DNA from 3 places in the Halomonas kashgarensis genome. Region 3 is predicted to be linked to each of the others. Evidence: predicted binding sites of a transcription regulator. Region 3 holds the regulator's gene; each other region holds the start of a gene.
The links. Region 3 encodes sigma-54, which starts transcription at its own class of promoters, with help from an activator protein. Its sites were predicted from a motif close to TGGCACNNNNNTTGCTNT; they were not measured.
Positions count from the first base shown of each region.

Region 1 (3,277 bases), 1.2 Mb from region 3:
GGCGGCCTCGAAGACGATCGAAAGCAGCCCACTGATGAGCTGATTGAAGCGCTGGGTGGCGGCGTCCGGCGAAAGTGCCAGCTCCTTGATCGCCCGGCGCATCGTGGCGAGTTCATCCAGGGCAAACCAGGCGGCAGCGATGCGCCGGAGCAGGCGTGCTCCGACGAGCGGCCGGGAGTCCCGGCTCATGGCATCCAGGCGCTTGCGCAACTGTGCTTCCGCCGCCTGGCTTTCTTCTACAGAGACATCGCAGCGGCTGCCGAACTGATTACCATTGGAGGCCAGGTAGATATTGGCTGCCCCACGCTCACGTTGCAGGACATGAATGAAGCGGCTGATATCCCCGACGATATCGCAGGTGGTGGCGAGATGGGTCAGGTCGTCGATATCGCATCGCTTGGCCGCCAGCAGAAGATAGTGGGGTGATGGCATAGTCATTCCTCGATCCGGGTTGTCTCCCCTCAGCGCAGCGAAAGAGCACCGGCGCCGGTATCATCGCCCACCGCATCGCGATAGGCCCTGGCTTCTTCTGCTTCCGTGGCATCGCTGAAGCGTACCAGCATGACACAGGAGGCAAGTGCCAGTACCGTTACACCGAGATAGAAAAGACCCTGCTGATAGCTTAACGCTTCGCTGCGGAACAGGAAGGCGGCCGCCACGGCGCCCACATTGCCGCCGGCGCCCACGATACCCGCGACGGCGCCCAGGCAGCGCTTGTTGATGAACGGCACGACGCCGTATGTGGCCCCTTCCGCCATCTGCACGAACAGGCTGAAGACCAGCATGATGCCGATGGCAAGGCTCAGTACATGCATCTGGGAAAATGCCACCAGGGCGACACCTTCGCAGACCAGAGCAATGAACAGCCAGCGGACCCGGCCTTTCAAACCGGCCTGCTTGGCGAACAGGTCGGAAAATACCCCGCCCAGGGTACGGGCGAAGATATTCATCAGGCCGAAGAGGCCGGCAATCATCCCGGCGGTGGCCAGGGTCAGCTCGAAATTATCGAAGAAGTAGATTGCGGCGATATTGTTGATCGTCAGTTCCACACCGAAACACAAGCCGTAAACCACGAACAGCGCCCATACGCGGATATCCTTGGCCGCCGCAAGAAAACTGCGGGCGGCGCCGTGTTCGCCACTGGCCGGGGGCAGCTCGCCGCGAGCGCGCAGCTCGGCGAAATTGCCGTTGGGAGCGTCCTGGGTGAAGCGCCAATAACCGATGCCGGTAATGAACAGCACGATACCCGGAACGACCATGGCCAGGCGCCATCCCAAGGTTTCGCTGACACCCAGCATCAGCATTCCCGAGAAGATCAGCGGCATCAGAATCTGGGTGGTACCGCCGCCCAGGTTGCCCCATCCGGCACTGGTGGCATTGGCGGTTCCCACGACGTTGGGTGCGAACATCATGGTGGTGTGGTACTGGGTGATGACGAATGAGGCCCCGATGGCGCCAATGGCCAGCCGTGCCAGCAGAAAGCTTTCGAAACTGCTGGCGAAGCCGATGCACATGACCGGAATCGAACCCAATATCAGCAGGCCGGTATAGGTCTTGCGCGGCCCGATACGATCACATAGTACCCCGATCAACAGGCGCACGATTACCGTAATGGCGACGGAGGCAATGATGGTGTTGCCGATCTGGGTCTGTGTCAGTGAGAGATCCTCACGGACCACCGCCATCAAGGGCGCGATGCCGAACCAGCCGAAAAAGCAGATATGAAAGGCGAACCAGGAGAAATGGAATGCGCGCATCTGCGGTGTCGAGAAACTCAACAAGCGGATTCTGTTGGCTTTATTGCGAATGTCCATGGGTGTTGCCTCACGTGGTGAAGTTGACGAGAACAAGTCCTTCTTCATTGAAGGTCAGGTTCGACGCACTCGTACCCATGAGGGCCTGGTCCACGCCTACCGGCATTGCCCAAAGCCAAGCAGGAAATCTGCCAGCTACTGGTTTTTATAAACGGGGCAATGGTTTGGGGAATGGAAGGCGACGCCGGTAGTGCCGCGACCCTGTTGCAATGCCGCATTCTTGGGCATTGTCAGCAAGGGATGCGGCATCTTGGTGCTTCGACAGCGGGGAGAGCGAACCTCAATGTAGTTCAATGTAGATAGACGGCATCGATATCCAGAGTGGAGCGCTGGCCGATGGCGTCGAAGTTCTCTTCCAGCCAGCGCTCGGTGGCGGCGCGGCCATGGTCGAACAGATGGCACAGAAACGGCCACTCCGAATTGAGCTTGCTCGAGACCGACAGGTTCTCCAGTGCCTGTTCGCCGCTGATGCGATGAAACAGGCTCTGCTGATAGCAATTCTCGATACCTTGTGCCTCCAGGGAATTCTTGAGCATGGCGATCATGCGGATCTCCTTGATCAGTGAGGCATTGAAGGTGATCTCGTTGAGGCGGTTAAGGATGGCGCTGGCGCTGGTGGGCACTTCCTCTCGGCTGACAGGGTTGATCTGTACCAGCAGAATATCCCGGGTGCTGCACTCCTCCATGAGCGGAAAAAGCGCCGGGTTTCCCATGTAGCCTCCGTCCCAGTATGCCTCGCCGTCGATCTCCACCGCTTGGAAGAAAAGCGGGAGGCAGGCGGAAGCCATCAACACATCGACAGTCATCTCTTCGCGGCGAAAGACCCGCTGTTTACCGCTTCGCACATTGGTGGCGGCGACGAACAACTTGAGTTGCTCACAGCGCTGGACACGCTCGAAATCGACGTGTTCGGCCACGATTTTGCGTAGCGGGTTCACGTTGAGCGGGTTGAATTGATAGGGCGATACCAGGCGGCTCATCAGGTCCATCGCCAGATAGCCCGGAGAATGGTCCAGGCTCCAGTTACCCTTCAGCATATCGACGGGCGTGCGGCGAACCGGGCTCGCCATGCCCGCGCGGCTGACGGCCCGCCAGAAGTCGTACAACGCCCGGCGAGCCGTTTCCTGGTCGCCCCGGGTCAACGCATCGGCTACCACCACACCGTTCATGGCGCCGGCACTGGTGCCGCTGATACCTTCGATCTCGATACGTTCATCTTCGAGCAGGCGGTCGATGACACCCCACGTATAGGCACCGTGGGCGCCCCCGCCCTGCAGGGCAAGATCCAGTTTCTTGATATCGGTCATGCGTCCCTTCCTGTTACGACTAAAAGTGTAAGCCTTCGCGTTGCTGCGAAGCATGGCATATGTAATTGTCCGTGATGAAAAGCCGAGAATTATGCCGAATCGTGCCGCCTGGTAGCCTGCTGTGTAGTGGATAAGCCACAGACATCACCTGCTACC
Region 1 is NZ_CP137552.1:272,194-275,470, forward strand. Features, by position in the region: gene R5M92_RS01150 (nitrate- and nitrite sensing domain-containing protein) at 1-432, opposite strand, end outside; gene R5M92_RS01155 (NarK family nitrate/nitrite MFS transporter) at 462-1,814, opposite strand; gene R5M92_RS01160 (patatin-like phospholipase family protein) at 2,105-3,121, opposite strand.
Region 1: a site for sigma-54 is predicted at 1,931-1,948, ahead of R5M92_RS01155 (NarK family nitrate/nitrite MFS transporter). Genes of this name have one in related genera too.

Region 2 (3,277 bases), 1.6 Mb from region 3:
GATCAAGCCCTGGAAGCGCTGGATGCCGACCGCAACTTCCTGACCGAAGGCGGCGTCTTCACCGACGACATGATCGATGCCTACATCGAACTCAAGATGGAAGAAGTGGAGCGTATTCGCATGACCACGCACCCGATCGAGTTCGACATGTACTACAGCTGCTGATCATTGTCAGTTGTTTGTCATTGTCTGACGCCCAGTATCTGGGTACTCGAAACCCCGCTTCGGCGGGGTTTTTTCTGGACCGAAAAAAGCCACAATGGCAGCGACGATGCAAGCAATGGGTAGGCCATGAACAACAAGGTGTTAGGCGCACTGGTAGGGACGCTGCTGTGGTCGAGCAGTGTTTCCCAGGCTTTCGCCCAGACGGTATTTCGGGTGGTGGACGAACAGGGCAACGTGACGTTTACCGACAAGCCCGACCGGGGCGGCGAGGCGTTGCAGCTTGCGCCGTTACCTTCGGCGCTGCCGGGAGCGGCACCGGCGGTCGATCGGGATTCGTCGCCGCGCCGTAAAGCGGCGGTAGGGCAACCTTTCATGCCCTATGACCGTTTCGCTATCGCCAGCCCCGCCGCGGGGCAGATACTCGAAGCGCCCCTGACCAGCGTGTCGGTAGAAGTGGTGCCGGCATTGCGCGAGGACCATCAGGTACGCCTGCTGCTTGATGGGGAAATAAGCCAGTCGGCGTTGCACAGCGATGTATTCTGGCTGGCGGGTCTGGAGCGGGGCGAGCATCGCCTGCAGGCCGAACTGCTGGATAGCAGCGGGCGGGTGCGACATCGCTCCCGGGAAATCACGCTTTCCGTGCGCTAGGCGCCATGGTAGCTAGGTGCGCCATGTTAGACAGCATTCTGTGTCTGAGCGCTCCAGGTGAAAGGATATGTCATGGCGCACGTAATGCACCTTAATGGTGCATCGAAGGCTGCTGTTTTTGCGCGCCACGCTTTGTCGCGTGCCGGCCAAGCCCGTAATCGGCCGCATGTGGTGCGCTATGCTGGTGCCTGGGTAGGTTGGCGCACTTATTGCAACCCATCTTGACGACAGCTAACCAAGAGACCCGACCCCGCTGAGTGTCGGTTCGCTCGATGTTAACCGGATATGTGTTGCCATGACTCACACTGGGGCATCAAAGCCCGATACCCACCAACGCGAGCCGCGCGGTCACGGCGATAATATGCATCAACGTCTGCTGGAGCATTTGACCACGGCGGTCTTGCTGCTGGACGGAAAGTTGCAGGTACGCTGGATGAACCCGGCGGCAGAGGCCTTGCTGGCGGTCAGTCTCAGCCGTGTCTATGGCTCCAGCCTGGAAACCCTGCTGGGCTGCGAAGATAGCATCGATGACGTGCTGGCCAAGGCGCGGGATGCCTTTCATCCCTTTACCCAGCGCGAGGCGCGCATCACCCCGCTGAATCAGGAACCCTTGACCGTGGACTACACGGTGACCCCGCTCTCCGCCGACGAGTTGCTGCTCGAGGTAGAACCGCGTGACCGGCTGATGCAGATCTCCCGAGAAGAGGCGCTGTTGACTCGCCAGGAGACGATCAAGATTCTGGCCCGCGGCCTGGCCCATGAGGTCAAGAACCCGTTGGGCGGTATTCGCGGTGCGGCCCAGCTGTTGGAGCGCGACCTCGATGAACCGGGGCTGCGCGAGTTTACCCGCATCATCATCGAGGAAGTCGACCGGCTGCGCGATCTGGTCGATTCGATGCTGGGCCCGAACCGGGTAATAAAGCACGAATCGTTGAATATCCATCGGGTACTGGAAAGGGTTCGCTCGCTGCTGCTCGCCGAACATCCCGATATCACCATCATCCGCAATTACGACCCCAGCCTTCCGCCGCTTTCGGGCGATGAATCGCAGATGATTCAGGCGCTGCTCAACGTGGCGCGCAATGCGGTCCAGGCGATGACCGACGCCCAGGTGCCAGAACCCGAGCTAATCCTGCGCACCCGTGCTCGCCGCCAGTTTACCTTGGGCGCCGAGCGCCACCGCCTGGTATGCGAAGTCACGGTGAGCGACAACGGTCCCGGCATTCCCGAGACCCTGCGAGAAACGCTGTTCTATCCCATGGTATCCGGGCGGGCGGAAGGCAGCGGCTTGGGGCTGTCTATCGCCCAGTCCATTCTCCATCAGCATCAAGGATTGATCGAATGCGAATCCCGACCGGGACATACCGAATTTCGTTTACTGATTCCATTGGAGACGCGCCATGACTGAGGTCGCACGTATAGTGATTGTGGACGATGACCGTGCTATCCGCTGGGTACTGGAGCGTGCCCTGGCGCAACCCGACCTGGAAGTGGAGTGCATCGAGCGGGCCGATATCGCACTCGACCGGCTGTTGGAGAGTCCACCGGATGTGCTGGTCACCGACATTCGCATGCCGGGAATCGATGGGCTGGATTTGATGTCCCGAGTGCGCGATGCCCATCCCGATCTGCCGGTCATCGTGATGACTGCCCATTCCGATCTCGACAGCGCCGTGGCTTCCTACCAGGGCGGGGCGTTCGAGTACCTGCCCAAGCCGTTCGATGTGGACGAAGCGCTGGCGCTGGTGCGACGCGCCGTGGCCCACGCCCGTGAACGCAAGCAGCCGGTGAGCGTGCCGGAAGGATTGAATGCCGAGATCATCGGCGAAGCACCCGCCATGCAGGAGGTGTTTCGCGCCATCGGCCGGCTGTCCCATTCGCATATCACCGTATTGATCAACGGCGAGTCGGGAACCGGCAAGGAGCGCGTCGCCCAGGCCTTGCATCAGCACAGCCCCCGGGCCGGGAAGCCGTTCATCGCCCTGAACATGGCGGCCATTCCCCGCGACCTGATCGAATCCGAGTTGTTCGGTCACGAAAAAGGGGCGTTCACCGGTGCCACCGCACAGCGCCAGGGACGCTTCGAGCAGGCCAACGGTGGCACTTTGTTTCTGGATGAAATCGGCGATATGCCGGCGGAAACTCAGACTCGCTTGTTACGCGTGCTGGCCGATGGCGAATTCTACCGGGTCGGCGGGCATACGCCGGTCAAGGTGGATGTGCGTATCATCGCCGCCACGCACCAGAATCTGGAAAGACTAGTGGAGGATGGTCGCTTTCGTGAGGACCTGTTTCACCGCTTGAACGTGATTCGCGTCCATCTTCCTCGGCTTGCGGAACGGCGGGAGGATATCCCTCGGCTTTCGCGTCACTTTCTGGCGGAAGCCGCCAAGGAGCTGTCTACCGAGATCAAGGTGCTGACGCCGGAAGCCGAAACCCATCTGACGCGGCTTTCCTGGCCGGG
Region 2 is NZ_CP137552.1:3,097,708-3,100,984, reverse strand. Features, by position in the region: gene glnA (glutamate--ammonia ligase) at 1-165, shown strand, start outside; gene R5M92_RS14160 (DUF4124 domain-containing protein) at 292-813, shown strand; gene glnL (nitrogen regulation protein NR(II)) at 1,175-2,221, shown strand; gene glnG (nitrogen regulation protein NR(I)) at 2,214-3,277, shown strand, end outside.
Region 2: a site for sigma-54 is predicted at 1,012-1,029, ahead of glnL (nitrogen regulation protein NR(II)). Genes of this name have one in related genera too.

Region 3 (3,277 bases):
CCTTCCGCACCGTATTTTAGCTATTACCGTGCAGGTTGCAGCCATTCTTCAAGGCGAAATAGGCGAGAGGTTTGCAAGTAAGCCTCTATCGAGGGCCGTCCGGTAACGGAGGCAGAATCGTATCGAAAGCGTAATTTGACAGAAGCACGCCAGAAGCTGAACGGTGCCGAACTAACTGGAGCTCTGCTGCCTGATCTTGTCTCTCAGCAACTCCAGCAGCTCACGTTGACTGGTGCTTTTGCGCAACCGGACACGGGTGTCGCCGTCATTCATGATGGTCGCCACCTGGCCTAGCAGGGCAAGGTGAGTATCATCCGCCTCTTCCGGGACCAGCAGCACGAAGATGAGGTCCACGGGTTCACCGTCGACGGCATCGAAATCGATGGCTTCGGCCAGCTTCAGAAAACCTGCAATGGGGGCATCGCAATGCGGACTGCGCGCATGGGGGATAGCGACACCATTGCCGATCCCGGTACTGCCTAGGCGCTCTCGACCGATCAAGCGACTGAAGACTTCCTGGCTATCGAGACTGGGGGTGTTCTGGGCGATAAAGGTGCTGAAGAATTCCAGCACCCGTTTCTTGCTTCCCCCGGGCACATCATAGAGCACGCGCTCGGGGGGCAGGATGGTTTCCAGCATCATTGGCTCAGCGCACGCCAGCGCCTTGGGCGCGGGCTTGTGCTTTTTCCTTATGCTTGACCAGTTGACGGTCGATCTTGTCGGCCAGTGCATCGATGGCGGCATACATGTCCGAATCCATGGCCTCGGCGTGAAGATCGGCACCGGCCGCGTGCAACGTACAGGCCGCGTGCTGACGCTCTTTTTCGATGGACAGGGTTACCTGAACGGTAGTGATATTGTCGTAATGGCGTTCAACGCGAGCGAGTTTTTCCTCGACGTAGTCACGCAGGGCGTCAGTGAGTTCGACATGATGACCTGTGATGTTGACTTGCATTGACGTACTCCTTATCCATCGGACTGTACTTCGATTGTAACTCTTTTTCCTGCTGAGCAAAGCCCCGCGAACAACTTTCTCGATTTCCACGAGAGCTCTACTTCAGCGTAGCCTGCGTCGTTCGCTGGAAGAGGGAATTCCCATCGCCTCACGGTACTTGGCGACGGTACGGCGAGCCACCTGAATACCACTGTCGCCAAGCAGGGTGACCAGCCGGCTGTCGGAAAGCGGTTTGCCTGGAGGCTCTTCCTGGATCAGTTTCTTCAGTCGGGCACGAATGGCGGTACTGGAGTGGCTGTCGCCGTCGGCGCTGCCTATCTGGCTGGAGAAGAAGTACTTGAGCTCGAAGACCCCGCGTGGCGTATGAATGAACTTCTGGGTGGTGACGCGCGAAATGGTCGATTCGTGCATGTCCACGGCGCTGGCGATATCGGCGAGAATCAAGGGTTTCATGGCCTCCTCGCCTTGCTCGAGAAAGCCGAGCTGACGGGTGACGATTTCGCGCCCCACGCGCAACAAGGTGTCGTTGCGGCTGGACAGGCTCTTGATCAGCCACCGAGCCTCTTGGAGGTGTTCCTTGAGATATTGATTGTCCTGGCTCTTGTCGGCGCGCTTGATGAGGCTGGCGTAATCGGGCTGAATCCTGAGCCTGGGTAGCGCCTCGGGGTTCAAGTCGAGATGCCAGCCCTGGGCATCGTGGCGCACCACCAGATCGGGGACGACGTAGCCTTCGTCCGCGTCGCTGAAGGCGCTGCCCGGACGCGGGTCCAGGGTGCGTATCAGCGAGATAACATCCTCGAGCTGGGTCTCGTCCAGTCCCAGCCGACGCTTGAGCAGGCGGGTGTCGTTCTTGCCCAGCGCCTCGAGAAACTGGCGGACCAAACGGCGGGCGTGGGCGAGCAGGGGGGTGTCATCGGCCAGGGTGGCGAGCTGCAGCATCAGGCATTCGCGTAGATCTCGGGCGAAGATGCCGGTGGGCTCGAACTGCTGCAAGCGGAGCAGAATGGTTTCCACCTCTCGAGTGCTTATGCCTTCGAGGCCCTGATCGCGTAGCCCGTCGCGCAGCTCGGACAAGGTCTGGGTCAGGTAGCCATTGACATCGATGGCATCGATCAGGCTTTCCGCTATCTGCCGTTCGCGCCAGTCGAGATCGGTCATGGCCAGTTGCCAGAGCAGGTGCCCCTGCAGACTCTGGCCGGCGGCCTGACGCTCGAAATCCGGACCTTCGCCGCTGCCGGCGGCGGGCACCATGTCCTGGTAGGTATCCGACCAGTCGCTGTCGAGCGCCAGTTCGTTAGGGATGTCCTCGGACCACTCGGCTTCCTGTGCCTCGTCCACCGCCTGCTCGCTGAACTCCTCCTCCTGCTCGAGCAGGGGGTTGGAATCGAGCGCCTGCTGGATTTCCTGACGCAGATCGAGAGTGGATAATTGCAGCAGCGCGATCGCCTGTTGCAATTGCGGCGTCATGGTCAGCTGGGAGCCCATGCGCAATTGAAGAGAGGCTTTCATGACCATAGCGGGACTCGCGTGCGTAATCGGAAAGCTTAACCCTAGTGCGAGCAAGGACCAGGTGCAAGTCAACTTTTGCAATATGCATGCCACCGGCAATAAGCATGCCATCTGGCGCTTGAGACGGCTAGAGTATGAAGTCGTCTAGAGCTTGAAGTCGGCGCCCAGGTAAACGTCGCGCACCTGTTGGTTGTCCAGTATGCCCTGTGGCGGGCCGCTGGCAATGATCTGGCCATCGCCGACGATATAGGCGGTGTCACAGATATCCAATGTGTCGCGCACATTGTGATCGGTTATGAGAACGCCGATTTCGCGCGCCTTGAGCGCGCGGATAATGGTCTTGATTTCGCCGACGGAGATCGGATCGACCCCGGCAAATGGTTCATCCAGAAGAATGAAAGCGGGCTCTGTGGCAAGCGCACGGGCAATTTCCACCCGGCGTCGTTCGCCACCGGAGAGGCTCATGCCGAGATTGTCGCGAATGTGGGTGACGTGAAAATCCTCGAGCAGCGCTTCGAGCTGCTGTTCGCGTCCGCTCGAGTCGAGGTCGCGGCGGGTTTCCAGGATCGCCAGGATATTGTCCGCCACCGAAAGCTTGCGAAATATCGAGGCTTCCTGGGGCAGGTAGCCGATGCCCGCCTTGGCTCGCTCATGCATGGGGGCGTGGGAGATATCGTGATCATCGATACTGACGCTGCCGGCGTCGGCGCTCACCAGGCCCACGATCATGTAGAACGAAGTGGTCTTGCCCGCCCCGTTGGGGCCGAGCAGGCCGACGACACTGCCTTGCGCGATCTCCACGGAAATATCCTT
Region 3 is NZ_CP137552.1:1,508,455-1,511,731, reverse strand. Features, by position in the region: gene R5M92_RS06980 (PTS sugar transporter subunit IIA) at 172-642, opposite strand; gene hpf (ribosome hibernation-promoting factor, HPF/YfiA family) at 647-955, opposite strand; gene R5M92_RS06970 (RNA polymerase factor sigma-54) at 1,058-2,470, opposite strand; gene lptB (LPS export ABC transporter ATP-binding protein) at 2,609-3,277, opposite strand, start outside.